DNA from 4 places in the Robertmurraya mesotrionivorans genome. Region 1 is predicted to be linked to each of the others. Evidence: riboswitches for the same ligand, from Rfam matches in the RefSeq annotation. Region 1 holds a riboswitch; each other region holds the start of a gene.
The links. A riboswitch is a leader RNA that binds a small molecule or an ion and turns the genes downstream of it on or off. The one in region 1 is predicted to bind S-adenosylmethionine.
Positions count from the first base shown of each region.

Region 2: another riboswitch for S-adenosylmethionine. It lies ahead of ACRX5O_RS10890 (methionine biosynthesis PLP-dependent protein); the one in region 1 lies ahead of ACRX5O_RS13210 (homoserine dehydrogenase).
Region 3: another riboswitch for S-adenosylmethionine. It lies ahead of mmuP (S-methylmethionine permease); the one in region 1 lies ahead of ACRX5O_RS13210 (homoserine dehydrogenase).
Region 4: another riboswitch for S-adenosylmethionine. It lies ahead of ACRX5O_RS08530 (methionine ABC transporter ATP-binding protein); the one in region 1 lies ahead of ACRX5O_RS13210 (homoserine dehydrogenase).

Region 1 covers NZ_JBPCCH010000007.1:85,527-94,140, forward strand. Annotated here, with positions in the region: gene ACRX5O_RS13195 (ammonium transporter) at 146-1,411, shown strand; gene ACRX5O_RS13200 (DUF294 nucleotidyltransferase-like domain-containing protein) at 1,472-2,443, shown strand; gene ACRX5O_RS13205 (exonuclease domain-containing protein) at 2,433-3,161, shown strand; SAM riboswitch class I at 3,235-3,348, shown strand; gene ACRX5O_RS13210 (homoserine dehydrogenase) at 3,416-4,690, shown strand; gene ACRX5O_RS13215 (electron transport protein) at 4,774-6,630, shown strand; gene ACRX5O_RS13220 (alcohol dehydrogenase catalytic domain-containing protein) at 6,645-7,787, shown strand; gene ACRX5O_RS13225 (protein-glutamine gamma-glutamyltransferase) at 7,884-8,612, shown strand.
Region 2 covers NZ_JBPCCH010000005.1:106,920-115,533, forward strand. Annotated here, with positions in the region: gene metH (methionine synthase) at 1-1,966, opposite strand, end outside; gene ACRX5O_RS10880 (bifunctional homocysteine S-methyltransferase/methylenetetrahydrofolate reductase) at 1,944-3,809, opposite strand; gene metC (cystathionine beta-lyase) at 3,806-4,993, opposite strand; gene ACRX5O_RS10890 (methionine biosynthesis PLP-dependent protein) at 4,996-6,102, opposite strand; SAM riboswitch class I at 6,183-6,287, opposite strand; gene ACRX5O_RS10895 (hypothetical protein) at 6,454-6,690, shown strand; gene sda (sporulation histidine kinase inhibitor Sda) at 6,764-6,898, opposite strand; gene ACRX5O_RS10905 (gamma-glutamylcyclotransferase family protein) at 7,087-7,950, shown strand; gene ACRX5O_RS10910 (DUF6501 family protein) at 8,315-8,518, shown strand; gene crcB (fluoride efflux transporter CrcB) at 8,603-8,614, shown strand, end outside.
Region 3 covers NZ_JBPCCH010000025.1:45,010-53,623, forward strand. Annotated here, with positions in the region: gene kduI (5-dehydro-4-deoxy-D-glucuronate isomerase) at 1-593, shown strand, start outside; gene kduD (2-dehydro-3-deoxy-D-gluconate 5-dehydrogenase KduD) at 651-1,427, shown strand; gene ACRX5O_RS22410 (NanQ anomerase/TabA/YiaL family protein) at 1,453-1,899, shown strand; gene kdgT (2-keto-3-deoxygluconate transporter) at 2,095-3,087, shown strand; gene ACRX5O_RS22420 (sugar kinase) at 3,151-4,104, shown strand; gene ACRX5O_RS22425 (IclR family transcriptional regulator) at 4,143-4,907, opposite strand; gene ACRX5O_RS22430 (bifunctional 4-hydroxy-2-oxoglutarate aldolase/2-dehydro-3-deoxy-phosphogluconate aldolase) at 5,066-5,737, shown strand; gene ACRX5O_RS22435 (manganese catalase family protein) at 5,785-6,678, opposite strand; gene ACRX5O_RS22440 (YuzF family protein) at 6,691-6,909, opposite strand; SAM riboswitch class I at 7,056-7,161, shown strand; gene mmuP (S-methylmethionine permease) at 7,286-8,614, shown strand, end outside.
Region 4 covers NZ_JBPCCH010000004.1:14,371-21,220, forward strand. Annotated here, with positions in the region: gene ACRX5O_RS08510 (NAD(P)H-dependent flavin oxidoreductase) at 1-709, opposite strand, end outside; gene ACRX5O_RS08515 (iron-containing alcohol dehydrogenase family protein) at 888-1,973, opposite strand; gene ACRX5O_RS08520 (MetQ/NlpA family ABC transporter substrate-binding protein) at 2,037-2,879, opposite strand; gene ACRX5O_RS08525 (methionine ABC transporter permease) at 2,977-3,642, opposite strand; gene ACRX5O_RS08530 (methionine ABC transporter ATP-binding protein) at 3,632-4,645, opposite strand; SAM riboswitch class I at 4,721-4,827, opposite strand; gene ilvD (dihydroxy-acid dehydratase) at 5,004-6,677, opposite strand.

The DNA.
Region 1 (8,614 bases):
AACATGGTATTTTCAGAATGTTTGTAAATAATATTGACTCTTTATAGATATCGTATAAAATAAACTTAATCGAACTGATGTTATATTTTATGACATTATAATGTTAAGTAAAGTTACACAACTAATATTTAGGGGGAAAAGAAAAATGGATGTAAACTACTTAATGAACAGTCTATGGGTAATGGTATCAGCAGTGTTAGTTATCTTCATGATCGGTGGATTTATCATGCTAGAAGCAGGTTCCACTCGAATGAAGAACGCTGGTCATATTGCTGGTAAAACCATTTTTACATTCGGTTTAGCTTCATTAGTATTCTGGGCAGTCGGTTTTGGATTTATTTTTGGTGACAATGCTAACTTCTTCGTTGGTGCTTCAAACTTTTTCTATGGTGGAGCAGAATTAGATTTAGCACTTAATTCCTCAGTATTCTTCTTATTCCAATTAGCATTCGCAGGAATTGCCATAACAATTGCTCTTGGTGGGTTTGCTGAACGTGCAAAATTATCCGTATATTTAATCTTTACAGTATTGTTCTCAGCATTAGTTTATCCGGTCGTTGCTCATTGGATCTGGGGCGGTGGCTGGTTAGCGGAACATGGGAAGCAAGACTTTGCTGGTTCAACAGTTGTTCACTTAACGGGAGCGATGGCGGCACTAGCAGCTACTATTCTATTAAAGCCTCGTATTGGGAAATATAACAAAGATGGCTCTGCAAACAATATTTATGGACATAACCAAGTATTCACAGCATTAGGTGTTCTTATTCTTTGGGTAGGTTGGTTTGGATTCAATGCTGGTAGTACCGTTTCAGTTGATGCTGGATTCTTTGGATTTGTAGCACTTAATACGAACTTAGCTGCAGGTGCTGGTGCAGTGGCAGCACTAATTATTTCTTGGGTTGTATTAGGAAAATCAGATATTCCAACTATTTTAAATGGTGCACTCGCAGGTCTGGTTGCTATTACAGCATCATGTGCTTTCGTTGATACGTGGGCAGCGGTTGTGATCGGATTTGTAGCTGGAATTCTAGTATTCTATAGCGCGAGATTCTTTGAAAAACGTAAAATTGATGACCCGATCTTTGCCTTATCTGTACATGGTACGGCTGGGGTATGGGGAACACTTTCAACAGGGTTCTTTGCAACACCAGAATTAGCGACAGTTGGTAAGCCTGGTTTATTCTATGGCGGTGGCTTAGAGCAACTTGGAGTTCAAGCAATGGGTGTTGGTGTATCAGGTTTATATGCATTCGTCGTCTCATTTGTCATCCTAGTGATTGCAAAGAAAGTACTTGGAGGATTGCGTGTAACTGAAGAAGAAGAAATTATGGGTCTAGATGTAAGTGAACATGGTAGCTACGGATACCCAGAAGTATTTTTAACTAGTGAAAATCAAAAAGTTTCTTCATAATTAATAAGGAGAGCCTCATTTTATGGGGCTTTCCTTATCTACTTAAAGGGCGTGTAGGATTTGAGTTCATATGAATCAATAAAATTATGGAAAGAAACTCATGTTGCAGAGTATATATCAAATTCAGATTCTCTAAATAAGTTCCACGACGAGATTATGATTAAGGTATTTAAGGCTGCGAGTGCCCGAATGAATGCTAAACCACCGTGTGCCTTTGTATGGTTTATTACTGGTAGCGGGGGACGATTTGAACAAGGATTAATAAGTGACCAAGATCATGGGATTATTTTTCAAGAAGATAGTCAAGAGGCAGGTTCTTATTTTAGTGAATTAGGAAAGGAATTATCAATTGGATTACAAATAGTTGGTTACCCATTGTGCGATGGTAAGGTAATGAGTTCAAATCCACTATGGTGTCAAACATCTGCCAGCTGGAATAAACAGGTGGTAAGTTGGATGGAGGAGAGCAGTTGGGTTTCGATTCGCAATTTGCAAATTTTCTATGATGCTAGAAAACTTGTAGGTGACCATGATCTCCTTTACCATTTAAAAAACGTGATCCACGAATATAGTCATTCCCATCCTCAATTTTTAGGCCGATTATTAGAAAATGTAAAACATGTAAAAAAGACGATTGGTCCACTAGGACAAATCATTGTTGAGGAGAAGGGAATACATGCTGGAGCTATTGATTTGAAGTATTCTGCTTTTATACCATATGTGAATGCAGTTCGGCTATTGGCATGGAAAGAAGGAATAATCGAGACTAGTACAATAGGTAGATTAAAAGAGCTAAACAAATTAGAGAAGTATGAGGAGTTATCTCAATATCAGGAGAATTTTTCGCAACTTCTTCAGTTCCGATTAGATCACCTTTCTTTTACGGCTTCTTATGATGATTCCCACTATTTGTATGTAAAAAAACTTACGAAAGACAATCAAAAATTAATTAAAAAGATACTGAAAGATGGAAAGAAGCTGCAGCAATACGTTCATAGAATGATTGAAAAGGGTGGAAATCATGGCGTTTGAACCATTTATTCATTTTGTGAGGGGAATCCAGGGGAAATTGGGGACAAATGTATACAGTGGCTTACAGGGACAAAACGGTCAGCATGTTGCCTTTTTGCGTCAAATTCAAAAAGAACTGAATTCAGACAATGCCTTACTGATTCCATTGTCTGAATTAGAGGTGACGGTTTTTGACCTTGAAACAACGGGCTTCTTTCCTGAAAAAGGCGATGAAATTTTGTCTATTGGTGCTATAAAGACAAAAGGTGCGTATGTGAAAGAAGTCGAGTCCTTTTATTCTTTAGTTCAATATGATAAAGAACTTCCAGTCCAGGTGAAGGAGTTAACAGGAATTTCTGAAGAGGAGCTAAAGAGTGCGCCGCCGTTATCAAATGTTCTGCTGGATTTTTATCACTTTGCTAGAGGAACGCCACTTGTTGCACACCATTCAAATCATGAAAAAAACTTCTTGCAAGCAGCGAACTGGAAACAATTCAAAGCCCCTCAGAAACATCGCATCATTGATACGTCATTCCTATCAAGAGTTGCCGATCCAGAATTAACCCAAAACAAGCTTGAAGATATTTGCGAGCGGTATGGAATAGAAGTAGTGGATAGACATCATGCACTAGGAGACGCTAAATTGACAGCTGTTCTGTGGTGTATTTTTATTGATAAAGCTCAGCGAAAGGGATATGAGACTCTTCAAGATATATATAATCTTATGGCAAAATTGTAAGATTCTATAATTCTTCTTTACTTTTAAAAAAAGTTTGTGCTATTATTATCCATAAATCAACTGAATATTGGATTTCTTATCCAGAGTGGTGGAGGGGCTGGCCCGATGATACCCGGCAACCGATTTTCTTTTTATAGAAAACACGGTGCCAATTCCTGCAAAGCAATCGTGCTTTGACAGATAAGAAGAGATGATAACAATACACCCTCTTCTTTGGAAGAGGGTTTTTTATTTTATCAGAGGAGGAAAACATGATGGAAACGGTAAAAGTGGTTCTTTTAGGATTTGGTACGGTAGGTTCAGGTGTGTATGATTCCATCCTTCATACTCATCAGGAGAAGCTGGAAAAGGTAATTGGTAAGAAGGTTGAAATTGTTGGTATATTAGTGAAGACAGAAAAGGAACGTCAGCTTCCCAAGAATATTATTGTAACTACAAAGATTGAGGAAATCCTAGCTCTCCCAAAAATAGACTATGTGTTCGAAGCAATTGTTGGTATTGAACCAGCCTATTCCTATATACAGTTATTTTTAGATCGTGGCTGTCATGTTATAAGTGCAAACAAGGAATTGCTTGCTAATCGTGGTGAGGAGCTTACGGAATATGCTTTAAATAAAGGTAAGTTCTTAACGTTTGAGGCAGCCGTTGCGGGAGGGATTCCTTTACTTAGAACGATTATTCAACTCCTTCAAGTGAATGGGATTTTAGTTCTAGAGGGTATTTTGAATGGAACGAGCAATTACATCTTATCAAAAATGAGAAATGAGAAATTAAGCTTTGGAGAATGCCTGCAAGAGGCACAACAACTCGGTTACGCAGAGGCTAACCCAGAAAGTGATATTTCTGGTAGAGATGCTTTCTACAAGCAAATGATTTTAAGCAGTTTAATCTACCATGAGCAGCCCGACTGGGAAAAGGTTGAAAGAATTGGGATTGAAGAAGTCGCATTAGAAGATCTAGCCTTAGGTGAGGTGCATGGATTAAGGCTAAAGCTGCTGGCCTCTTTGAAAAGAGAGGATGAGGGAATCAAGGCAACCGTAAAGCCAACGTTTGTAAGCACCGAACATCCTCTTTACAATGTGGAGGGGGTAGATAATGGCATAGTTATTAAGACAGATTTGGTTGGGACTCTTATGCTCCAAGGACCAGGAGCTGGTTCAAAGGCTACTGCAAGTGCTATGATTGAAGATTTAGTACAAATTGAACAACAAAAACAACCGTTGCAGAAAGTTCATCGATATAGCTATCAAGCTCAAAATGAAAAAGAGACTAACGAAAGTACTCAATTAGCGGTATTTCCTCTGCAAAATAAGGAGGAATGGCTTAGCTTAAAAGCGGTTTTAAATGAAAACTCAAAGCATTTAAATATCCTTCAAGAAGTTGTAAAAGAGCTTGATGGTCGTATATACGGAAGCTTCTTATACGAAGGCGAGCTAGAATGTATAAAGCTACCTGTCTTATATAAACGTTATTCAGTATCACCGATCGGTCTAAAAAGAGATCATTTGAATATGGTTTATAGTTTCTAGGAGAAGATGCATAATTATTGCGTCTTTTTTTTGTATCGTAAAGCTCCATAGGGCAAATAATATGTTTGCTATGGAGGTGCAGAATGAGAAAACTATTAATTTTGTTTGGAGTAATTATGCTTATCTTCGGTGTTGCAATCTATACATTGACAAATGTTTCGATTGATTACGCATTTGTACCGGAAGCAGAAGATGTAAGGGAATCAGAAAAAAAATCGAAAATAGCTTCTGTGTCAAACCAAGTGGAGATGGGAACACCTGAACAGATTGAGTTAGGGCGAAAATTATTTTATGAAGAGACCTTTGGGAATGAAGTGTTTTTTTCAGATATTTTAGGTATGTTTAACGGGGCCTTAACGTTAGGCAACATTGGAAAGGCGATCTTAAAATTAAATGGGGAGGGTACGAATAACCTCAGGGTCGAAGCGTATAAAGATTTTTCAGTTGGTGATTTCAGCATAAAAAAAGGTGACTTAATTGATACAGGTCTTGATGTGGCTAAAGGGGCTAAGACACCAGTTGGATTTAAGGTAGTGTTTGATGAAGGGAGATTAAAAGCAGGTGTTAGCTGTGCTGCTTGTCATGCCTCCGTTGATGAAAAGGGGAAAATTATGGAGGGAGTCCCCAATACGGATTTGCAAATCGGTCTAGCTCTTGCGATGGGTACTAATACAGCCTCCTATTTTACTCATACAGAACTAGAGGATATTAAAGAGTATATTAGTCAAAGCTCTGTACAAATAGAAACATCGAATGGAACAAAAGATGCCTTACCTGATATAGATAAGTTTGAAAAATTCGTGGATGCAGAGATTATTAAATGGCCTGCAGGGAGTAATGACACGACCATTGATTTACATAATAATCCTGTTCAAGTTCCTGACGCGATGACGAATGGTGATCGTCCATTTGGTTGGAGCGGACAAGGTCAAATCGGTCCTTTTGATGGGATTTCGGCAGCGATTAATAATGCCCATTCACAAAATATGGATGCGGTCTCAGCCTCTGAGATTAGTAAGTATACGATGAAAATAGATAAGGAAGTATATTTGGGAACCGTTTTACAAAATGCAGCGAATCCAAAGTATCGTTATGATGGAAAGTCATCGCAAAAGCCATCTGACTTTTTTGCGAAAGTAGACCCTACCCCGGGAGTACCTGGTGTGAATCAATTGACTAAATCTCCCACCTATCCAAAAACCTCCTATATGACATCTGTAGGGGTCTTATCAAGCTCGGCTGGGTATAAGGTATATGAACAATTAAACGCGATGAGTGCATACATGAATTCTCTTTCTCCGGTACCAAGTGGAATACAAAAGGATAATGAAAAATCAGAGAAGGGTGAAAAAGTATTTACAAAAGCAGGATGTATTTCTTGCCATGCAGGGACATTTGCAACGAGCAATAAGTTGATTTCAGTGGAGGAAATAAAAACGAATGCCTCACGTTCAAAGGGGTTTTCGCCATTAAAGGACTACCACGATGTACCAAAAGTATATGAAGAGGGAACGTCTGTACCACTTCCTAACAATCCAAAAATAGATGTAATTAAAACAACACCTGAACAAGAGCAGTTGCTTAAACTAGCTTGGGGATTTACGAATACAAAGGGAGCCTACAAAACCATTAGCCTTTATAACCTCTCTAGAAGTGCTCCTTACTTACACGATGGCGGAGTGGCTGTTGGTCCAAATGGAGAGGTTGGAGTAGCAGAAACCATTTTACAAGGGAAGCTTCCTGATCCATACCATAGTCTAAAAGCGATGGTTGACTCAAGGTTAAGAGAAATAGTGATTGAAAGCAATACAAAGAACAAGAGTTTATCCACTGCGAATGTGACTGGTAAAGGACATTCCTTTTGGGTAGATCAAACGACAGGATTCTCTGAATCTGAGCAGGATGCACTTATTCACTACTTGCTGACTCTCACTGATTAGAAGGGGTGAATAAGGTGAAGGCTGTTACTTATCAAGGGTTATTACATGTAGAAGTCAAAAATGTACCTGATCCAGTCATTCAGCTTCCAGATGACATCATTGTACGAGTCACTGCCTCTTCGATCTGTGGTTCAGATTTGCATCTATACCATGGAATGATTCCAAGCCTCGAAAAGGATTATGTTATTGGACATGAAGCGGTCGGTATCGTTGAAGAGCTCGGGAGAGAAGTAACCGGAATAAAAAAGGGTGATAAGGTGGTTATCCCTTTTAACATTGCTTGTGGGCATTGTTTTTACTGTGAAAATGGTCTAGAAAGCCAGTGTGATCTTGCGAATAAAGAGGTGAAGCCAGAAGTTGGTGCCATGTTTGGTTGTTCACGACTGTACGGAGATTATTCTGGAAGCCAAGCAGAATGGTTGAGAGTTCCGTTTGCAAATTTCACTCGATTTAGAGTACCTAATGATAATGAGTTACAAGATGATGCTTTAGTTCTACTAGCGGATGCGCTCCCAACTGCCTACTGGGGAGTAGTGAATGCAGATGTAAAGCCTGGTGATACGGTTATAGTAATCGGAAGCGGTCCGATTGGGTTGTTAACACAGAAGATTGCTTGGCTAAAGGGAGCGAACCGAGTTATCGCCATTGACAGAATTCCTTATCGATTGGAACATGCAAGAAGAACCAATGGGGTAGAGGTATTCAATCTTGAGGAGATAAATGAGCTATCAGACCATTTGTTAGAGATAACCAAAGGGGGAGCAGATATTGTCATTGATTGTGTTGGAGCAAGTGGTAAAATGACACCGGTTGAACTTGCTGAAACAGCACTTTTTCTACAGGGGGGCGGCCTTACAGCAATTAAGATGGCGAGCCAAGTTGTTAGAAAAGGGGGAGTTGTTCAACTCGTTGGGGTGTATGGTCTTAGGTATAATGGGTTTCCTTTGGGTGATTTTTTTGCAAGAAATATTACACTAAAAATGGGCTTTGCCCCCGCCATACGTAATACGCAATTCCTTTATGAGCTAGTGAGTAAAGAGAAAATAAAGGTTAATGATATTATCACCCATCACATCCCTTTAGCTGATGGTGAAAAAGCATATAAGTTATTTAATAAAAGGAAAGAAAATTGCTTGAAAATTATATTAAAACCGTAATGAAAGGGGGCGCATGCCCCCTTTTTACGCAATATGGATGCCTCTTTTCCCATTGAAGCATAGCATGTAGTAATGGAGAAAGGAGGTAAAGGATTTGTGATTATCGTTGCGGGAATGAATGTAGAGATACCCCCTTTTCAATTATCTAGCAAACAAGCAGAAATTTTTCACTTCTTAAAGAACAGTAGTGAAGTGCATATATATGTTCATAGTAGAGAGCTTTTGTTTGAATTGATGTTACGAGAGAACATGATAAATAGTGCCAATGCATTGAACGAAAGTGAAGTAGAATTTTCCGTATTTCAAACATCAAAGTTCCATTCCGTTTATTGGTTAAAAACATCAAGAGGTTATATGCTTAAGCCAAATGTGCTACCCTCTGATGCAATAAAAGATATTTTTCATAATGGGGTAGAGTACGGTTTTGAATGCTCGACAGCCATTGTTGTCATATTTTATTATGCTGTTCTTCAATCCATTGACGAGAGAGCTTTTAATCATCTTTTTAATCATCTACTCGTTTGGGATTGGAGCTATGATGAGGACCTAGGAATTATCACAAAAGTGGGCTCGGATTTTATTCCGGGGGATGTGATGTATTTTTACAATCCAGATTATAATAATTCGGTTTGGATTGGAGAAAATGTTGTATTTCTAGGTGAAGATAAATATTTTGGTCATGGGATTGGAATTGGTACCGCGGAAGAAATGATTAAAGCCCTTAATACATTGAGAAAAACAGGTGCCACGAGATCTGCTCACTTAATACACCAGCACAGTCGTTTAAATTATAAGTATTTATCACAGTTTGCTAAGCAAGTATAATG
Region 2 (8,614 bases), on a different contig from region 1:
GGGCAGGGTAGGTTGATAAAGCAAGCTCTAAGTCAGGGAGTAACCCTTCTTTTGTCCCCTCAACGATATAGTAAGCAAGTCGCTCCTCTAACGTCATATCCGGTAGTGTGCTTTTGGCTTCTTTTTTCTTTTCTCGGTAAAAATCTGTGAAAACTGCAAGTGTCTCATCGGTAGTATGGAAAAGAAGGTCTTCAGCCAATTTTACTTCCTCAGGTGGAATACTTGCAAAACGTTCGAGTTTTTCTGTATTTACAATCGCGTAATCCAATCCAGCAACCGTACAGTGATAAAGAAATACAGAGTTCAACACTTCACGTCCGACAGGTGGAAGACCAAAGGATACATTACTAATCCCCAATATCGTTTGAGTTTCAGGCATCTGCTCCTTGATCATTCGAATTCCATCAACTGTTGCTTTTGCCGAACCAATGTATTGTTCATCTCCAGTACCAACAGGGAAGACAAGTGGATCAAAAATAATATCCTGAGGAGGAACACCATATTTGTTTACTAGTAGATCATAAGATCGTTTCGCAACTTCTAGCTTTTTCTCGGCAGTTACACCCATTCCTTTTTCGTCAATGGTCCCAACAACAATTGCGGCGCCATATTGGTGAACAAGTTTGGAAACCGATTCAAATTTTTCTTCGCCATCTTCAAGATTAATTGAGTTAATAATGGCCTTTCCTTGAGAATAACTAAGTGCCTTTTCTAGAACTTTGTCATCAGTTGAATCGATAACCAAAGGAACCTTTACTTTTTTAACAACTTCCTGAATAAAGTTCTCCATGTCAACAATTTCGTCACGGTCAGGATCTGCTAAGCAGATGTCGATAACGTGAGCTCCGTTTTTCACTTGAGCACGCGCAATTTCTGAAGCTTCCTCAATTTTTCCTTCGCAAATCAATCTTTTAAACTTTCTTGACCCGATTACATTTGTACGTTCCCCAACCATGATTGGTCGTAGAGTTGGATCATCGTATACGAATGGCTCAATGCCTGACACCATGTGGGCATGGTTTTCAATTCGTTGACGGGGCTTGTATTTCTTCATCTCATCAGAAATGGCTTTAATATGTTCAGGAGTTGTACCACAGCAACCACCAACAATATTAATCCAGCCTTCTGCAGCGAAGTTACCAAGCTTTTTTGCTAGCAAATCAGGTGTTTCATGATAATGACCTTCTTCATCCGGTAAACCCGCATTAGGATAACAACTGATTGCAGAGTTTGATAGGGACGAAAGGGAACGAATATGATCCTGCATGAACTCAGGCCCTGTTGCACAATTTAGTCCAACTGCTATAGGGTTCATATGTTGAATGGATATATAAAAGGCTTCAATGGATTGACCGGCAAGCGTTGTTCCCATCGGTTCGATCGTCCCTGAAATCATAATAGGGAGCTTGCGGTTACGAAGGTCAAAGGCTCTTTGGATTCCTAAAAATCCAGCTTTTACATTTAGCAAGTCCTGACTAGTTTCAAGAAGTAGTAAATCTACATCACCATCTAGAAGACCGAGTACCTGCTCCTCATATGTTTCAACTAAAGCAGAAAAGGTTGTTCCACCTGTTACACTTAATGTTTTGGTTGTTGGGCCAAGGGAACCTGCGACAAAGCGTGGCCACTCAGGCGTAGATATTTGATCCCTTGCCTTACTTGCTAGCTTGGCAGCGACCACATTAATTTCATACGCCTTAGAGCCTAAATCGTATTCATCCAATACTAGACTAGTTGCACCGAATGTATTTGTTTCTATAATATCGGCTCCAGCACGTAAGTACTCCAGGTGAATTTTTTCAATCACATCAGGGGCAGTGAGGTTTAAGATTTCATTACAACCCTCATACTCCTCTCCACCAAAATCTTTAGCTGTTAATGCTTCTTGTTGGAGCATCGTACCCATCGCACCATCCATGATGAGAATTCGTTTATTTAGTTGTTCATTTAACGATGCTGTTTGCATTCAGCTTCCTCCTTAACACTTGGCTGTTTATTGTATTTGTATAGGTAGCGAGCTGTGCGGTCATTTCATAGCGCATAAAAGGAGTAATTAAATAAATTCCATTAAACAATTCAGAAGCTGCGTCAATCAATGACTTTGTAATAGCGATTCCTTCTTTAGCTGACTGAACAGGATCATCTTTTAAAGAAGCCATTAGCTCTCTAATAGAATCAGAAATTTTTATTCCAGGTACCTCGTTATGAAGAAACTCCGCATTTTTACTCGATGTTAGTGGCATTAACCCAATGTAAATAGGTTGGGTGATATGCCTAGTTGCATGGTAGATCTCTAGCAGTTTTTCCTCTGAATACACAGGTTGGGTAATAAAGTAATCTGCTCCATACTTTGCTTTCTTTTCCATCCGTAAAACAGCTTTATCTATATATTTTACATTTGGATTAAATGCGGCAGCAACCGAAAATACGCCTTTTTCCCCTAAGTCCTTGCCAGTAGGGGACAGACCTTCATTAAACTGCTTAATCATGCTAATGAGTTCGAATGAAGAAACATCATATACCGATGACGCGCCAGGGAAATCACCGACACGGGCAGGATCGCCTGTAATAGCTAAAATATCATGTAATCCCAGGGTATGAAGTCCCATTAGATGAGATTGAAGACCAATAATATTTCGATCACGACAAGTAATGTGAACAAGTGGTCGTAAGCCGATATTTGTTTTTGTCAATTGAGCCAAGCTAGTATTACAAATTCTTGGAGACGCTAGTGAATTATCAGCTAATGTAATTGCATCAACACCGGCTTCCTTAAGCGCTTGTGCTCCTTCAAAAAATTTCTTTGTGTTCAGCTTTCGAGGCGGGTCCAATTCAACAATGACTGATGATCTCTCTTTAACAATTTCCTGTAGAGGACGTTCCGTACGTTTTGGTTGTACAGTTTTCACTTGAACTACTTCTTTTTTTACTTCAACTTGCTTTTCCGTCACTGGCGAAGTTCCTTTTAGCTCTGAAGCAAACGCCTCAATATGGGCTGGAGTCGTGCCACAGCATCCTCCTAAAAGACGAACACCTTGAGCTCTGAATTCCTGTGCACTTTTTCGGAAATAATCCGCATCTCCTTCATAATGGAATTTTCCATCAGTGTACGTAGGAAGACTAGCATTTGGGTACGCGGATAAAAGCGCCGTTTTAGGTAATTCAACTTGTTCCAAGCTTTCAAGCATATGATGGGGACCAAGTCGACAGTTCACACCCACCACATCAGCACCAAGACTCTCTAAACGTAAGAGAGCTTCATTAATCGGCGTTCGGTTTTGCATAATGCCAGGGACCTGCATGGAAACTTGAGCAATAATCGGTAAATTGGTTTCCTTTCTCGCGATGGAAAGGACTGATTCGATTTCATCTAAATCGTAGTAAGTTTCAAGTAACAGGCCATCAATATCTTCAAGCAATAAGTAATGTAGTTGCTGTGAAAAGCTTTGGACAATTTCCTCTAAAGAAAACGAGTTGGGGCGGATGCCACGGTTACCACCAATGGTTCCTACAACAAAGCTTTTATTTGTAATAGCTTGTTTCGCAATTTTTACGGCAGCACGATTAATTTTTTCTACAGAATCTTCAAGACCGTATCTTTGTAGCTTTAAGGAGTTGGCAGCATACGTGTTCGTTTGAATAACATCCGCTCCAGCTCGTAGATAGGTCTTATGGATGTTTAAAATATCATCCGGATGCGACAAGTTTAACTCTTCAAAACAACTATCCGTTCCATAAGAGTAGAGAAGGGTACCCATTGCACCATCACCAATGACAATGTCTTTTTTCAGTTTATCTAAAAGGCTCATCTGACTTTCTCTCCTTGGCTCTTCGCGGCTATCGTTTCAAGGGCAGCCGTGAAGTCTTTAATGATATCATCTGGATGTTCTAGGCCAACAGAAAGGCGAAGGAGACTTTGGCTGATTCCTCTTTTTAAACGTTGTTCAATCGGCATTGCCGCATGTGACATTTTCGCTGGGTAAGAGAGGATCGATTCAACAGCTCCTAAACTAACAGCAAATACAGGGATCTCTGTTAATTCAACAAATTGTTTTACCGCTTCTTCACTTTCAAGCTCGAACGAAAGAACGGCACCGGCACCTTCTGATTGTTCTTTTTGTATTTCGTACTGTGGATGATCAGTAAGTCCAGGGTAGTACACTTTTTTCACAGATGGATGGTTCTGTAGAAAGTGTGCTATTTTTAGGGCAGAATTCATTGAGAAGTCCATCCGAACCGATAAGGTCTTCATTCCTCGTAACACTAACCAAGCATCTTGAACGCCTAACACAGCGCCAAAAGAGTTTTGTAAAAATCCAATCTGTTTAGCAAGGTCAGGATCGTTTACAACTATCGCACCAGCAACTACATCACTATGACCAGAAAGAAACTTCGTGGCACTATGAAGCACTACATCCGCACCAAGAAGTAATGGCTTTTGTAGAGCAGGTGTTAAAAATGTATTGTCAACAAAAGTTAAAGCTCCAACACTTTTTGCAATGTCACTGATGGCTCGAATATCCGTCACCTTTAAAAGCGGATTGGAAGGAGTTTCTACATAGAAAACCTTCGTATTCGGACGAATAGCTTGTTTTACAGCTGTAAGGTCCGTCATATCAACAAATGTGTGTTCGATTCCAAAACGCGAAAGGACTTCCGTCACCATTCTGTAGGTCCCACCATACACGTCTTCCGTAATCACTACATGGTCTCCTTGAGAGAGAAGGAGAAACGCAGTCGAAATGGCTGCCATACCTGATGAAAAGGCATATCCGTTTGTGCCTTCCTCAAGATTTGCAATGACTGTTTCAAAAGCTTCACGAGTTGGATTCGCGCTTCGTCCATAGTCGTATTTTCCAAACTCATCCACGCTGTGTTGATGAAAGGTGGATGCATGTTGAATAGGAACGGAAACAGCACCGTTAGTAGGATCAAATTTATGTTCATTATGAAGTAGTTTTGTTTCAAATGAGAAATTGTGTTCTTTTGTCATTTTTATGCCTCCGAACTTAAACGAGTAAGAGCTTGGTCAATATCTTTAATTAAATCCTCCACGTCTTCAATACCAACAGAGAAACGAAGCAGGCGATTACAAACGCCAATTGAAAAACGAATTTCTTCCGGAATATCCGCATGTGTCTGTGTAGCTGGGTATGTAATGAAGCTTTCTACACCCCCAAGACTTTCTGCAAACGTAATAAGGTTAAGATTTTGTAAGAATGAATTAACCCACTCTTCTTTTTTAATTCGGAAGGAAAGCATGCCGCCACGGCCTGGGTAAAGAACATCTACTACATTTTCATGATTCTTTAAGAAGCTTGCAAGCTCTCTTGCATTTTTTTCATGCTGTTTCATTCTAAGTGCTAAAGTCTTCATCCCGCGAATAAGAAGCCAAGAGTCAAACGGACTTAAAACAGCTCCAATAGAGTTGTGGTGGAATCCAAGCTGTTCACAAACCTCTTTTCCTTTCCCGACGATCAAGCCAGCTAGCACATCATTATGTCCACCTAAGTATTTGGTAGCACTATGAATGACAATATCAGCTCCAAGCTCAATCGGTCTTTGAAGTAATGGAGTGTAAAACGTATTGTCGACAATTAATAAAATATTATATTTTTTCGCTAGTTCAGCAACCGCTTGAATATCCGTTTCTTCCATTAGAGGATTGGTTGGTGTTTCAATGAAAATGGCTTTCGTTTTTTCAGTAATGGCCTGTTCGATAATGCTCACATCATGAGTTTGTACATACGTACTCGAAAGTCCCCATTTTTTAAATCCTTGCTCTAGAATTCGATAGGTTCCACCGTATAAATCTCTTGAAACGATCCATTCATCGCCAGATTCAAAGAGTGCAAGAATGGTAGTGATTGCAGCCATTCCAGAACTACAGGCAAATCCTTGATCACCGCCTTCTAAATCAGCAATTGCCGCCTCTACAAGCTTTCTTGTTGGATTACCTGTGCGAATATAATCAAAGCCAGTTGATTGGCCAATTCCTTCGTGTCGATAAGCTGTCGAAAAGTAAACAGGTGGGTTTACTGTCCCAGTTTGAGTTTCACTTCTGTTCCCGATCTGCGCTACCTTTGTTTCGTTTTTGTACATTTTAGTCTCTCCCAACATCCAAATAATAAAAAAAAGTCTTCTCTCTAAGAAGAAGACTTTGTTATCAACATGAGCCATTCTTCTTATCTTCCAAGTAAAATACTTGCTGGAATTAGCACCTTTTCAAAAAATTGATGGTTGCTGAGGCTTCATAGGGCCAGACCCTCGACCTCTCTTGATAAGAAATCAAAACATTTAATTTTTTCTAACTTTACTACAGTAAATCGCTAAGTGTCAATCTTTTTTACAAATTAACGACAATTTTGTTCACAATTTCCTAAAAATTACTATATGAATATTCAGAACATTTAATATATAATGAGTTTGAGAACAAAAAGTGGAGGGAAATTCATGCAAACGAAAAGCAGATGTCATCATCGGTATATGTTGAGTGAAGACGCCTTTTTTGTTACCGAAGATGGAATTGAATTGTTTATTTCAGGTGAGAGTGTTCAAGGTTATCCTGTAGGTGGTCACGTGGATTTTCCTCTTGAAATGAGAGAAATGAATGAATTAGCTCAAAAGGAGAAACGACTCTCCAGTCACCCCCCGCAACAACTTTACTTAAATATGATCGATCAGTTATAGACGGGGAAACCCGTCTTGTTTATTTTCGTACGATATATAAAACCACCGGCACATGGGAACCGGTGGTTGTGTCCTACGATTTAATTGTCGGTTTCAAATTTCTTTTTTCAATTTCCTTCTTCAAAAACTTCGCCCATTCTTTATCCTCACCTGACTTCAATGCATTCCGATACGAGACAACTAACATTTCATTACTCATAATCTTCATTTGCAAGCCTCCTTAAAATGGACTGAATTTTCTAGCTTTTTATCATTGTATCGGGTTTTAATCCATTTGAAAACCCAAAACTCCATATTTATTGCCATAAAATTATTAATATTCTGTTACAGGATTTTCACGTAATGATTTTTTTCATGATAAAATATGGTAAATAGTTTGTATGATGGGGGAGAAGGATGGATACGATTACACTTTTTGTTTATGGTACATTACGACGACATGAAACGAATCACGGATTAATCAGAGAAGCTACTTGCATAGCTGAACAGGCATGGGTAAACGGTGAGCTTTTTGATACAGGTAACGGTTATCCTACCCTCGAACTTAATGAATCTGGTAAGGTGCATGGAGAGTTATATGAAGTTAGTAAAAACCTTTTACCTCAGCTCGACGCATTGGAGGATTATGAAGAGGGTAAAGAGTCTAACTTGTATGACAGAACAAATGTTACCGTTCATACTGATAAAGGCACTACAGTAGCGCTCGTGTATGTGAATGTGGACGAATCAAGCAAGTTCGAAAAAATCACCCACGGAGATTGGAAGTTACATAGGTTCATAAAAAATCGTCCTGAACAAGTATACTACTTTGCGTATGGTTCATGTATGGATGATGAACGATTCCGAAAAGCGGGGGTGGATTACTGTTTTAAAAACCTCGTCGGTGCTGCCGTACTAAAGGGTTACTCCATGAAATACCTTTTCAGAGTAAGTGATGGCGGAAGAGCAGATATTGTGGAAGATGGTGGTGAAACCGAAGGGTTGGTTTACTTAACTCCATACGAAGGGGTCGAGTATTTATTTGCTAGAGAGGGGTTTTATGGAGGATGGTATCGCCCTACCTTTGTAGATGTGGACATCGATGGGGAAACGTTTAAGGATGTTTTGACATTCCATGTGTATAACAAAATGCCCGAAGTGACACCACCCGACCATTATTCGACCGAAATTCTTAGAGGGGCAAAAGGAAGATTGAGCGAGCGATATTATCAATATTTACTAACGGAGCTTGATCGTCTTAAAAAGTCGAGCAATAGTTAATTTTTTATTGCACATCGGTTTAATACGAGTATCCATTGTGGTAAACACTTAATATCACCAACTTAAGAAAGTGGGTCAGAATATGAGTGGAAATCGAGACAATGGCTATTATGAGCTGGTGTATAATAATCGACAATACAACTATCTAGAGTTTATTAGATTAGATACAATATGTGAAATTAGTTATATAACTTTAAAAAATATCTTAACAGGTGAATTTTTTACCTTCGAAGAAAACAAAGTTCGAAAAGTGACAAAAAGAAATTTTCGAATTAGATCTTTTAAGAAGCAGTTATTAGAAAAAGTTGCTAAGTAGTTACTTCCTTTCTATAATAAGATAGATAATGTAAAAGGAGTGACTGTAGTGATTCATCTAAAATGGTCAGAGTCAGAAACAATAAAAAAGGTAACTTGTGTTCACACAAAAGCTGAAAAATATATTGTCGATAATAAATTAACACCAGGAAATGTGTACGAAGTAAAAAATGAAACAGAAGAATTTTACTTTATTATAGATAATAGTGGAAAAGTCGGAGGCTATTACAAGGGTTATTTTAAAGAAGCTTAACATCGGACTACATAATACTGTTAGCATGGTAGCTAACAGTATTTTCTTTTAATCTGTCATTTTTCTAATAATAGGGTGGATGTAATGAGGTTATTA
Region 3 (8,614 bases), on a different contig from region 1:
ACGTTGGAGGTAACGGAAAAATTACTGTCGACGGTGAAGTTTATGAGATGGAAAATAAAGATTGCTTGTATGTGGGATTAGGGAAGAAAGAACTTCTTTTTACAAGTGAATCAGCTGAAAATCCAGCAAAGTATTATTTATTCTCAGCATCTGCTCACAAAGAGTATCCTGTGCAGCATGTTTCATTTAAATCCATTGAAGGTGATCGGTTGGGAGCTCTTGAAAGTGCGAACGATCGCGTGATTCGTAGAATGATCCACAATGAGGGAATCAAAAGCTGTCAAGTGGTAATGGGGATGACTCAGCTAAATACAGGCAGTGTATGGAACTCTATGCCAACTCATACTCATGATCGCAGAATGGAAACTTATCTATATATCGATTTGGACGAAAATGCTAGAATGTTTCACTTTATGGGGGAGCCAACTGAAACAAGACATATTGTTATGAAGAATGAACAAGCGGTGATTTCTCCGCCATGGTCAATTCATTGTGGTGCTGCAACAAGTAATTATACTTTCATTTGGGCAATGGCTGGTGAAAATAAGACCTACAACGATATGGATCAAGTAACTATGGATCAACTAAAGTAATTTAAAACTAGTCACATGAACAACTATAAAAATAATGAAATAGGAGTGTAATAACATATGAGTTTACAAGATTTTTCATTAGACTTTTTTAGCCTACAAGATAAGGTAGCTATCGTAACAGGTGGAAATACTGGTCTTGGCCAAGGGTATGCGGTCGCGCTAGCAAAAGCTGGAGCAGATTTGTTTATTGTTACCCATGATACAAATTGGGATGAAACGAGAGCATTCATTGAAGAGACAGGAAGAAAGGTTCATTTCCACCAGGCAGATCTAACGAATAGAGACTCCTTAAAGAAAGTAGTAGAGGATTGTCTAAATGTGTACGGAAAGATAGATGTTTTAGTAAATAATGCTGGAACAATTAGACGTGCGCCTTTACTAGAGTACAAGCAAGAAGATTGGGATGCAGTAATGGACATTAACCTAAACGCTGTCTACTTTTTAAGCCAAGAAGTTGGAAAAGTGATGGTTGAGCAAAAGAGCGGAAAGATTATTAATATTTGCTCTATGCTTTCCTTCCAAGGTGGGAAATTTGTTCCTCCGTATACAGCAAGTAAGCATGCAGTTGCGGGGGTTACGAAAGCGTTTGCTAATGAGCTAGGACAATATAATGTTCAAATTAATGCGATTGCTCCAGGCTACATTGCAACAGCTAATACAGCACCTATTCGTGCAGACGAACAGCGTAATGCAGAAATTCTTTCACGTATACCAGCCGGACGTTGGGCAGATCCTTCTGATCTAATGGGGGTTGTTGTGTTCTTATCAAGTAGAGCATCAGATTATATGAATGGATCAATCATAGCAATTGATGGTGGTTGGTTAGCACGTTAAAGAATCTCAGAAAGGAAGAATTAGGGTGATTACAGGGAAGTTAGAAGATATCAGAGAAAAGGCTGTTTTAGACGATAAGATTTTATCAAAGTTAGAATTCCTAAAAGGTGACTTTTCGCAATATACAGCCGGGCGTTATGAAGTTGATAATAACTCGTTCTTCTTCTTAAACGAATACGAAACAAAAGAGGAAGAAAGCTGTTTTTGGGAAGCACATAGAAAGTATTTAGATATCCATTATATTTTAGAAGGACAAGAGAAAATTGCGGTTGACCATATTGGACGCCAGCAAGTGAAGGAAGAGTACGATGCGGAGAAGGATGCCATCTTTTTTAAAGGTGATGTCCTCTCTGGAATCACAATGAATCCTGGGGATGTTATGATTTGCTTCCCTGAAGATTCACATATGACGGGCTTAATTGCTCAAGGAAAGCAAAAGGTGAGAAAAGTAGTGCTTAAAGTGGAGTTATAGGGACAGACACAGAAGAATATGGGATGAAACGTTAAGGCGGCCAAAGGTTGGCAGACCAGGAAAAAGCCACCTATAACATTTCGAATTGTTTTTTGAAACTTAAAGATAGCATAAAATTGACAATTATTCAATCATCTCAAGTTCTTTTGCGTGAAATTTACCTATATAAAAATTAGAAGGGTAAGGTAATGCAAAATGAAAATCATGAAGTCAATTGAAAAGATCCCTGGCGGATTAATGCTTGTTCCACTATTTATAGGAGCAATTATACACACTCTTGCTCCAACCTCAGGAGAATATTTCGGGTCGTTTACAAACGGATTAATGACGGGAACAGTTCCAATTTTAGCGGTATGGTTCTTCTGTATGGGTGCAGGAATCAATATAAAAGCAACAGGTACAGTAATAAGAAAGTCTGGAACACTTGTATTAACGAAAATTGCAGTAGCGTGGGTTGTTGCTATTATTGCCTCCATGTTTATGCCAGAAGGCGGAATTCAAACAGGATTATTTGCCGGTTTCTCAGTCCTTGCTTTAATTGCCGCAATGGATATGACAAACGGTGGACTATATGCTTCTATCATGCAACAGTACGGAACGAAAGAAGAAGCTGGAGCATTTGTATTAATGTCACTTGAATCAGGTCCATTAGTAACGATGTTGATTCTTGGCTCAACGGGCTTAGCAGCATTTGAACCACATGTGTTCGTAGGGGCAGTTCTACCTTTCTTAGTCGGTTTTGTTCTTGGAAATTTAGATAGTGATTTAAAAGATTTCTTTAGCAAAGCTACTCATACAATGATCCCGTTTTTCGGATTTGCACTAGGAAACACAATTGATTTAACGGTCATTGCAAAAACAGGTCTTGCCGGTATTATCCTAGGTGTTCTTGTAATCATTGTAACTGGTATTCCGTTAATCTTAGCAGATAAGTATATTGGTGGCGGAAATGGTACGGCGGGACTAGCTGCATCTAGTACAGCTGGCGCAGCTGTTGCTAATCCTATGATTATTGCCAATATGAAGCCGGAATTTATGGATGTTGCTCAATCAGCAACTGCATTGGTGGCAGCATCAGTAATTGTCACATCAATTCTAGTACCGATCTTAACAGCCTATTGGTCTAAATATATGAAAAAGAAAAACAAAGGAAATGTAAAAGAAGATATCAACGCAACTGCTGTCTAAAAGTAGCTAAAGAGAGGCATATCACAGTATGTCTCTCTTTAAGTAAAGGGGAGAAGGGGAAGCATGAGTAAAATCATTACAATCGGTGAACCGATGGCTCTCTTCGTAGCAGAGCAAAGTGGTTCTTTAGAAGAAGTGAACCGATTTAGTCGGTTTGTTGCGGGGGCAGAGGTAAACTTTTCGATCGGAATGTCCCGCTTAGGTCATGAGGTTACCTACATTACGCAACTTGGGGAAGATCCTTTCGGTAAAAACATAGAGAAGTTCCTTCAACAAAATGGGATTGATACAACCCATGTTAATTATGAATCAAAATATGTAACAGGTATGCAATGGAAGCAAAAAGTTGAAGTGGGAGACCCAGAAGTGTTCTCTGCAAGGAAAAACTCTGCAGCTTCTCATATGAATATAGAGACAATTAAGAATGTAAGCTGGGACGGATATGATCATATTCATCTAACTGGTATACCACCAGCATTATCGAAAGAGTGCAGAGCAGCTGTCTATGAGTTATTGAGAGTGGCACGTGAGAAAGGAGTTCAAATTTCTTTTGACCCAAATTTACGTCCAGGACTATGGCCAGACCAAAAAGAAATGGTGAGGATTATTAATGATTTAGCTTGTCAGGCGGATATTGTTCTGCCAGGTATTGCAGAAGGAAAGCTATTGACAGGCTGTGAAGATGAGGCTGAGATTGCACAGTTTTATCATGCTGCTGGAGTGAGAACAGTAGTTATAAAATTAGGTGCAAAGGGAGCTTTCACAAGTTCGGAAGGGAAGCAGTTTTATACAGAGGGTTTCCCTGTAGAGAAAGTCGTTGATACGGTTGGTGCAGGTGACGGTTTTGCCGTCGGTGTAGTGAGTGCTTTGTTAGAAGAGCAAAAAATAGAGGATGCAGTGGTACGTGGAACAGCAATTGGAGCTTTAGCGGTTATGTCTCCAGGAGATAATGATGGGCTACCAGATCGAGCAGAACTAAGCTCATTTATGGAAACAAGGAGAATAAACATAAAGTAAAAAAATTTCCTTCCCAGTCAGGGAAGGAAATGGCTTTATCAAGAACCAATGTAACCTAGATTTCTAGAAATATCTAAGCTAGTCTGTCTCATCTTATCTATTAATGTATCGTTTATTTTATCCATTGTCACACGATTGCTAGGACCAGAGATACTAAAACTAGCAATAATCTTGCCTGTATGGTTGTATATCGGTGCGGCGATACATCGTATTCCTTCTTCATTTTCTATATTATCCAAGGCGTATTTTTGTTTCTTAATCTTATTTATTTCTTCTCGAAGTCCCTCAGGGGTTGTGATGGTTGATTCTGTCTTAGGGATAAAATTCACCTTTGACACTAATTCTTCAAAATGGCCTGACTCCATACCGGAATATAAAATTTTTCCGACGGCAGTACAGTACATCGGTGCACGGTTTCCGACACGTGAGAACATTCGAATGGTTTGATTACTTTCAATTTTATCAATATACACAATTTCACCACGGTCTTCAATGCATAAATGAACGGTTTCATTTACTTCGTGGGAAAGCCTTTCTAGGTAAGGCTTTGCCGTATTTACAATGTCATTATTATTTAAAATATTTCTCGAGAGAAAAAGTACTTGCAATCCTAATTTATACTTGTCGGATTCAGAATCTTTTACGACATAGTTCATATTGGATAATGTTGCTAAAAGCCTGTGGACGGTACTTTTTGATAGACTAACTTGTTCAGATAAACGGGCAATTTGTATTCCATCGGGATAATCTGAAAGCTTATTCAAAATAGTTAAGGCTCTTTCAAGTGATTGGACGTTGGACACAGTCGGTTACCTCTTTCAATGGATTTATATATGTAGAATGAATTGAACTTTTTATTTAAAAATTTAAAACGCCGTTCTACTATATGATACGGCAGCGTGAGAGTTTTGTAAATTTAATAAAAAATGTTTCATAAAATATATAAAAAGTGGGGATTCACATGAATAAAATCAATGTTCTATCAAAGGTTTCAGAGTGTGGAGTAGTGGCAGTAGTGAGAGCAGAGACGAAGGAAGAAGCAGTAACAATCTCTAAAGCATGTATTCGAGGTGGGATTAAGGGGATAGAAGTAACGTTTACTGTCAAAGAAGCAGATGAAGTAATTAAAGAGTTAACGTCTCTATATAATGAACGCAATGATGTCGTGATTGGAGCTGGCACTGTTCTTGACTCAACTACTGCTAGAATAGCCATCCTTGCAGGTGCGCAGTTCGTAGTCAGTCCTTCCTTTGATGAAGAAACCGCAAAATTATGTAACCTCTATCAAATCCCTTATATGCCAGGTTGTATGACAATCACTGAGATGAAGCGTGCTCTTGAATCTGGTGTTGATATTGTGAAATTATTCCCAGGAAACAACTTTGGCCCTGATTTTGTTAAGGGAGTAAAAGCACCACTTCCACAAGTGAATATCATGCCTACTGGTGGTGTTAGTCTTGAAAATGTGGACCAATGGATTAAAAACGGCTGTGTAGCAGTAGGGGTTGGAGGGAATCTATTAGCACCAGCTAAGACGGGAGATTATGACCTTATTACGGAGTATGCAAAGCAGTATGTTGAAAAAGTTAGAGCTGCACGTGGGGAAGATGTGTTAGAAGCAAAAACTATATAAATATAAAACTAGGGTATTCATGGCCGCATGAATACCCTTTAACTATTTTACATATTTTCCATTAAACGTTTGGCGATTCTTGCGTAATCATCCCGATCAATTCCTGGAGCAAATTCCTCCGGTAGTTCCTCTAAATTTGGAATAGGTGCACCCTTAGGAGCTCCAGTAATTACTTTGAGTTGGTTTCCATTTTCAGGGTTTGTTCCTTTCCAAATTTTTGAGATATCGGTATAATGACCCACATCATTCCAGGTATATAAAACATTAGCTAAGCCTTGATCCTCAAACTTTATTGCATGGTCGAACTTTCTGTTAGATAGATCAGGAATCGGAATCATTTTTTTGACATCCACGCCAGTAGCAATTTCTAATGCTTTAGCATAAGCGAGTACATGCGTCCCACCTCTGACAAGTAAGTAACCTATCATTTCACGAGCAGTTTCATGTTCTGTCATTTCATATACTCGCATCTTATGTGTGCGTGCTCCTACCTCTAAAAAGAAATTATGAAGTAAATCTAGCACTAAGTTTCCGCTGCTAAACACATTGTCTCCGGTCCAAGGGCGCCCCATAGAATCACCTGCTAATGCCGTTTGAGCAGTAGCAATAAAGTGATACGTACTGCGTGCATCCATTCCTTCACGTAAAGGGGTAACATCAGGGTCCCCAGGAAAGGTGTTTCCGCGTGATAACAAGTTGATTGTATTACTAACGAGCTCCACATGACCAAATTCTTCTGCTGTAATACTTGCTACGAGGTCATAAAAAGGTTTTAATTTATCCTTTTGACGAAAGTTAAAAGACTGATACATGTAATTGTTTAAAGTTGACATTTCTCCAAATTTTCCACCTAACAACTCCTGAACAGCAGCGGCCGCATTCGGATCACCATGCTCTGGAACAGGAAGGTCAATCAATAATTTATTTTCACGTTTAAACATCGGATGACCTCCTTATCCTCTAGGAATAACCCAGATAATTTGTTGAGTGCGAATAAAGAATGGAGAACCTCCTGATTCCACTACAATATGGTCAGGCATAACAGACTTAAGTAATCCTGTTACAGTCCCTCTGACCGTTTGGACGGCAACCATTCGCCCGGTAATCCCTTGGAATGCATGATACACATACGAGTCAATGTGACTGACAAAAGATGGTGTTTGTTGATTCATGAAGTGTTCGCTCCTTTGTTTTGTATATCAAACAGTTATATGTATGACGGGATTGTAATAGTTATACATAGTAATATGTAAACTATTAGTTTATTCAAAAGTTTCTTGACATTATTTTTGTAGATTGGTAAGGTTGATAAAAATATTTCTTATCCAGAGAGGTGGAGGGACTGGCCCTGTGAAGCCTCAGCAACAGATCAACTAGGATACTGTGCTAATTCCAGCGGGTGATTTTTCCTCGATAGATAGGAGCGGACGTTTTTATTTGTCAGTAGTGCACTCGTTTCCTGAGTGCGTTTTTTTGTTTCCCCCACTAAAGTATTCATTGATCGTTTGTAATGGTTGCTTCTGGATGTAGGTTAAGGAGGAGTTATTTGTGAAAGTGGAAGAACAAGGATTTCAAAGGAAAATGCAAGCAAGACATCTAGTCATGTTATCCTTAGGTGGGGTCATTGGGACCGGTTTGTTTCTAAGTTCAGGTTATACGATTCAACAGGCAGGACCGTTTGGAACGATTCTTTCGTACTTAATCGGTGCCTTGGTGGTCTATTTAGTTATGTTATGTTTGGGGGAGTTATCTGTACATATGCCAGAAACGGGAGCGTTCCATAGTTACGCAGCCAAATATATTGGACCCGCAACAGGCTTTACTGTTGCTTGGTTGTATTGGTTAACTTGGACAGTGGCATTAGGTTCAGAGTTCACAGCTGCTGGGTTATTGATGCAGCGTTGGTTCCCAAATGTGAATGTATGGATTTGGAGTGCTCTATTTGCTATTTTAATTTTTTTATTAAATGCAGTAACTGTTAAATTCTTTGCTGAATCAGAATTTTGGTTTGCATCCATAAAAGTTCTCGCAATTTTGTTCTTTATTATTTTAGGTGCAGCAGCTATGGTCGGTATTCTGCCAATAGAGGGTTCTGAGACAGCACCCGTGTTTTCAAATATCATTGGCCAAGGGTTATTTCCAAACGGTGTATTTGCCATTTTTATGACCATGTTGGCAGTGAATTTTGCATTTTCTGGGACAGAATTAATTGGGATTGCTGCTGGAGAAACTGAAAATCCAGAAAAGGCAATTCCGAAGGCTATTCGAACGACACTGTGGAGATTAATTATCTTCTTTGTCGGAACCATCATTGTGTTATCAGCTCTGCTCCCTTTTTCTGATGCTGGGGTATTGGAAAGCCCTTTTGTTGCTGTTCTAGATAGAATAGGGGTACCTTATGGTGCGGATATTATGAACTTCGTTATCTTAACGGCGATTTTATCGGCAGCGAACTCTGGATTATACGCTTCCTCAAGAATGCTTTGGTCACTTGCAGAAAAAGAAACAATCTCTCCATTCTTTGCAAAGTTAACAAATCGAGGTGTTCCACTTAATGCTATCATTTTCAGTATGCTAGGTGGCGGCTTAGCTCTGTTTTCTAGTATTATTGCACCTGATACTGTATATATCGTACTTGTGTCCATTTCAGGACTAGCAGTAGTTATTGTATGGATGAGTATTAGTGTTTCACAGTTATTATTCCGTAGACAATATGTAAAAGAAGGCCATTCCGTGCAAGACCTTGCTTACCGAACGCCATTGTATCCTATCGTTCCGATTGCAGCGTTCTTTCTTTGTCTGGCTTCCTGTATAGGTATTGCTTTTGATCCAACACAGAGAATTGCACTGTTTTGTGGAATTCCATTTATCTTGCTT
Region 4 (6,850 bases), on a different contig from region 1:
GACCATGAAGACCAACTGTCGTTTTGACGAGCAGTGTATCTTCCTTTGTCGCTTCGACGTATTTCTGCTTAAAGGAAAGTGGTGCATCACATTCCTCACTCGCAACAAATCGAGTTCCCATTTGTACTCCAGAAGCTCCCATGCTGAACGCTTTGGCAATGTCTGCCCCTGTCATGATTCCACCCGCTGCGATAACCGGGATCGATACTGCCTCCACAACTTCAGGAAGAATATCAAATAATGGACGTTCGGTCCCAAGATGTCCACCCGCTTCATTTCCTTCAACAACAACTGCCGCTGCACCAAGGCGCTCCGACATTTTCGCTAGCTTAGCAGAGGACACAATTGAAAGAACGGGAATACCTGCTTTCTTGCCCCATGCATACATATCCCTTGAAATCCCTGCACCTGAAATAATAAAATCGACCTTTTCTTCAAGTGCCGCCTTCATTTTCTCTGCAAAGTCATTCATTGCAAATAACACATTTACACCAATATATCCTGCATCCTTTTTCACAAGCGCCTTCGCTTGACGAATATGGTTTCTCATTTCTTCAACGGAAATCCCTGTACCCGAAATTATGCCAATTCCACCTGCATTTGCAACAGCAGATGCAAGCTTGCTAAGGGAAATTCCTACACCCATGCCACCTTGAATAATCGGAGCTTTCGGAAGCATATGTCCGATTTTTAACTGAGGAAAATTCATGATTATCACCCATTTCTTTTAATCTCCATTAGATTCTAGCATGTAGTATGGGAAAATGATGTGATATATATTACTAGGTACTAAAAATTGATAATAATAGTTGGTAACATTTTGTGAACATTGAATAAAAAAGTTCTATTTGGATACATTTCCCTTGAAAAAAATCCCCGTTGTCCTGTTAGAAAAGGGGATGAACAAATGATTCAAGTGTTAGAATAGCGGTTAATATATCGTCTGAAGTATAGTTTTTCTCCAAGTAATGAATGGACTCACCAGACGCTACCGTTCTCTCGGCGATAGGCGTAAGTTTTTCAGAGTTAAATAATCCAAGATCCCTTAGTAAAATAGGAAGCTTTAGGGATTGATAAAAAGAAAGAAGAGAGGCAACCTCTTCTAAATTTCCCTCGAGTACAAGCTGAACTAGAATGCCGTATGCTACCTTTTCACCGTGAAGAAGATGATGAGTTTCCGGTGCAACCGTTAGTCCATTATGTACAGAGTGGGCAGCAGCGATTCTCCCATAACGGTCTCCGAAGCCACCGACCATGCCACCTGCTGCGATGATTGCTTCAATTACTTGAAGAAAAGCAGGAGACGATGTTTTTGCTTCCATCGCCTCTAATGCAGCTTGGCTATGTTCTAGTAAAACAATCTGACATAGTCTTGCACTTTGATGGGCAATTTTTACAGGTAGCGGTAGATCTTGTAATTCACGTACTAACACATCGGCTTCGTACCATTTGGCTAATGTGTCTGCAATTCCTGCTCGGACATACTTAACCGGTGAATGAAGAATGATACTAGGTTCAATTAAAACAATAAGTGTGCTTTTCGGAAAAATGGTGTAATGAGTGAATTCACCTTTGTCTGTATAAAACACACTCAATGGTGTCCAAGCAGAGCAGGTGGAGGCAAGTGTCGGGATGAGAATGGCTTCAGTGTTTGTTTCGTGTGCCACTGCCTTTGTAAGATCTAGTACTTTCCCTCCTCCTATTCCAATAATAGCGTCGATACTTGTGCCATTGGCTATCGTTGAGATTCTTTGTACTTCATGTAATGAGCACTCACCATGATAGGGAACAAAGGTAAGCTCTACATTGGATATTTCTGGTATATAGGATGATGCTGCTTTCCAAGATTCTTCTCCATGAATCACTAAGCAATGATTAATTGAATTGGAGAGAAGTAAATTTTCTAGGTCGTTTAACGAACCCTCATAACATGCATAATAGGAGGGAGCACCACGAACTTCTAATTTTGTCACTGTCCTCAATCTTTTCTATTAAAAACAACGCCGGAAAAACGGCGTTGTTTTTGAGTTCTCCAATTAGCGATTTACCATCCATTCCGGTTTTCCGAAGCCTTGGAAATCTTCATCGATAATAGCTTCAAATTCTTCCGATTCTACGACTTCTTTCAGATCTTTCGCAAATTGACTATCAATATTCTTTGTATCTACTACCACACGGTTACGGTATTGGTCGAGCATGTTTTCAAGCTGTAATGCGTCTAGTAAGTCCATTTTTGCCGCTAATGCGAAATTTCCTGGTACAGCAGCAAGGTCTACACTATCAACTGCACGTGGAAGTTGAGCTGCTTCAATTGGTTGGAATACAAGATTTTTTACGTTGTTTTCTACGTCTTTTTCAGAAACGGTTAATGGGTTAGCATCAGCATTTAATGTAATTAAACCGAGGTCTTCTAAAATTAAGAAAGCACGTGCTGCATTTGTTGGGTCATTAGGAATCGCAATAGCAGCGCCATCAGCGATCTCATCGATAGAAGTAAACGTCTTAGAGTAGATTCCCATTGGTGCGGTTGGTACTGAAATCACATCAGAAAGTTCAATCTTATTTTCTTTTGCAAAGTTTTCCATGTAGATTTTGTGCTGGAATAGGTTTGCATCAAGGTCACCTTTTGATAACGCAAGGTTTGGTTGAACATAGTCACTGAATTCTACTACTTCTACTTCATAGCCTTTTTCCTCTAATAACGGCTTAATCGCGTTTGATACCATGTCGCTGTATGGACCAGATGTTGCTCCAATTTTCACTTCTTTTTTCGTAGTCGCACTTTCCTCAGAAGAAGAAGCTTCCTCAGAACTTCCACCGCAAGCTGCAAGAGCCGCAATAGCAATCAAAATTACAAAACTCAAAAATAACTTTCTCATCGTAAATATTCCCCCAATAGTTTTATGGTGTCTGTCACCCTTCGTGGACAGTTGGTGCATTTTTGTCCGTCTGGAGTGGACAGTGCTTACATGTGATTTATCTTTTGTTTACTGCTTTTGCTAGTCGGTCACCAAAAAATTGGATGAGCTGGACTAAGCAGATTAGGATGATAACGGTGGTGATCATGACGGTATTGTCGTATCGGTAGTAACCGAACCGGATAGCAAGATCTCCGACACCGCCGCCGCCAACGATGCCAGCCATCGCAGAGTATGCGACTAAACTAATAATCGTAATGGTCACGCCTTGGATGATCCCTGGTTTCGCCTCTGGAAGAAGAACCTCCTTGATGATCATCCACGGGGAAGCGCCGACCGCGACTGCTGCTTCGATGACTCCCTTATCGATCTCACGAAGTGACTGTTCTACCAATCTAGCAAAGAATGGAATCGCAGCTACTGAGAGTGAAACAGAAGCGGCAGTTGGCCCGATTGTTGATCCAGCGATCAAGTCTGCCAATGGCAAAAGGGCAATGAGCAAGATGATAAACGGAACCGAGCGAATCATGTTCACTAAAAATCCAACAATCTGATTAAATAGTGAATTCTCTAAAAACAATCCACGGTCGGTAACAAATAATAGTACCCCCACAGGCAAGCCGATAATCATGGCTACCACAATCGATATTCCCACCATATAAATCGTTTCAAAAAAGGCTTTGTTTAAATCGGGTAGTAACTCTATCAAGCTATTAAGCGGCATCTCTGATCACCTCCAAGCTTTCTGTTCGAGATGTAATGTATTGAAGGGCTTTTTCCACTTCAGCATGATCTCCAGTAAGCTCCATAATGAAAATCCCTAGAGGGGTCTCTTTTATGTACTCGATTTTGCCGTGTAAAATATTGCCCTTCACTTGGAACTTCTGTAGCGCATCTGAAATCACTGATTCCTCAGCAATCACCCCACGGAAATGGATCTTCACAATCTTTCCTTTGCTTGAAGTTAGCAAGTGTTTTGGTAAATCAAATTGAAGAATTGTACTGATGAATTCCTTCGTAAGTTCATATGTCGGATTTGCGAACAAATCATACACTTGACCTTCCTCAACAATTCGACCATCCTGCATCACCGCCATGCGGTCACAAATCTCTTTTACGACTTCCATCTCATGTGTGATCAGTACAATCGTTAACCCTAGCTCTTGGTTAATCTTTTTTAACAAAGATAAAATTGATTTGGTCGTGCTCGGGTCTAGGGCAGAGGTAGCTTCATCACAAAGGAGAACGGAGGGATTATTCGCTAATGCTCTCGCAATCCCTACACGTTGCTTTTGTCCACCGCTTAGCTGTGACGGATACACATCACGTTTATCGGACAAGCCGACCATTTCAAGTAGCTCTGTTACTCGTGCATCAATTTCTGCCTTTGATTTATGAGCCGCTTTTAGAGCAAATGCTACGTTTTCAAAAACCGTCTTTGAGCTTACGAGATAGAAGTGTTGGAAGATCATCCCGATTTTTTGACGAGCGCTCCGAAGCTCCTTTTTCCCAAGAGAAGTAAGGGAAACACCATCGATCTTAATTTCGCCTGAAGTCGGAGCCTCTAATAAATTCAGACAGCGTAACAAAGAACTTTTGCCCGCACCACTATAGCCAACAATTCCAAAAATCTCGCCTTTATTCACGGTAAGTGACACATGGTCCACACCGGTTACTTCACCTTTTTTCGTTTGATAGACTTTCACCAAGTCTTTTACTTCGATCATCTCTGTCACCCCTTAAGCTATGAAAATACAAAAATGCCTCTTTCCAATCAGAAAGAGGCATCGTTATATATATACGACTTATCTTTCAGAATGGAATCATTCTGTAGGAAGTGGCACCGTTCCATGAAATGGAGGTTGCCGGACGTCATAGGGCCTAATCCCTCGGTCACTCTTGATAAGTAAAAGGTCTTATTAATTTGTTACATGAATCATAAATCTAACAGGTGAGAAGTGTCAACAGCTGTTTTTGATAGAGGGAAGAGGAGGGAACGCTTACACACCTGGGGCTGTAAGTGAGAAATTTTTTGAAAAAAAGATAAAAACACCCATCCACCAAAAAGTGAATGGGTGAAAAAAATTAAATTTTCATAACTCCACCGGTGCTAGCAGATGTTACAAGCTTCGAATAACGAGCTAGATAACCCTTTTTCACCTTTGGTTCAAAGCCTTTCCAGTTTGCTTTACGCTCTGCCCATTCTTCGTCAGATAGAACAACGTCCATGGAACGAGCGTCAACATCGATTACAATTTGATCTCCATTTTGGATAAACGCTAATGGTCCACCTTCTGCAGCTTCCGGTGATGCGTGGCCGATAGACAATCCACGTGAAGCACCAGAGAAGCGTCCATCTGTTACAAGAGCAACCTTCGCGCCAAGTCCCATTCCCATGATTTGAGAAGTAGGGGCTAGCATTTCAGGCATACCAGGTCCACCTTTTGGTCCTTCGTAACGGATCACTACAACGTCGCCTTCTTTAACTTTTCCGTTCGCAATGCCGTGAAGAGCTTCGTCTTGTGAATCAAACACAACAGCAGGTCCTTCATGACGATTTCCACCAGTGATTCCACCTGTTTTAATGATGGCACCATCTGGAGCGAGGTTTCCAAATAATACAGCAAGTCCACCCTTTTCACTAAATGGATTATCAATGGAATGAATTACATCATAGTTCTTTACATCACAGCCAGCAATATTTTCACCAAGTGTTTTTCCTGTAACTGTTAATGTATCCAAGTGAAGGGCGCCTTCTTTCTTGGATAATTCATTTAGAACCGCAGAAACTCCACCTGCTTCATGCAAATCTTCAATGAACACATCAGAAGCAGGAGCAAGCTTAGACAAGTGAGGAACACGAGCCGCTACTTCATTGATTCTTCCGATTGGATAATCGATTTCTGCTTCATGAGCTAATGCTAATGTGTGAAGTACAGTATTAGATGATCCACCTAATGCCATATCAAGGGCAAACGCATTGTCAATTGCTTTTTCTGTTACGATATCACGAGGCTTAATATCCTTTTCAATTAGTTCCATTAACTGAGTTGCTGATTTCCTAACGAATTCTCTACGCTCAGGCGCTACAGCTAAAATCGTTCCATTACCAGGAAGAGCCAATCCAAGGGCTTCTGCTAAACAGTTCATCGAGTTTGCTGTAAACATACCAGAACAAGATCCACATGTTGGACAGCCAAACTGTTCTAATTCTAAAAGTCCCTTGTCATCAATTTTTCCAGCTTGATATGCACCTACACCTTCAAATACAGAAGAAAGTGAGATCTTTTTGCCATCGCTAGTTACTCCAGCCTTCATCGGTCCACCACTTACGAAAACAGTAGGGATATTTAAACGAAGTGATGCCATTAACATACCTGGTGTGATTTTGTCACAGTTTGGAATACAAACCATCCCGTCAAACCAGTGTGCTGCCACAACTGTTTCAACTGAATCCGCGATGATCTCACGACTTGGAAGTGAGTAGCGCATGCCGATATGTCCCATCGCAATACCGTCATCAACACCGATCGTGTTCATTTCAAATGGAACTCCGCCCGCTTCACGGATGGCATCTTTTACAATTTTCCCAAACTCTTGTAAGTGCACATGTCCTGGCACAATATCGATGTAGGAATTAACTACCGCGATAAACGGCTTGCCAAAATCCTCTTCTTTTACCCCAGCCGCACGTAAAAGGCTTCGGTGTGGTGCGCGATCAAATCCCTTTTTTATCATATTACTTCTTAATTCTGCCAAAATAATTCCCTCCCAATCTATCAAAACCAATGGTGTTAATGTTTTAAATTATTAAAAAATTTTAACAAATTGAAGGAGACTTGTAAAGAAAGATGACAAAACAATCATTTGGTAGATTTTAAAAGTTACCTTCATTCGTACTATTTTGTTGCTTTTTAGTATTCTTATAGTGA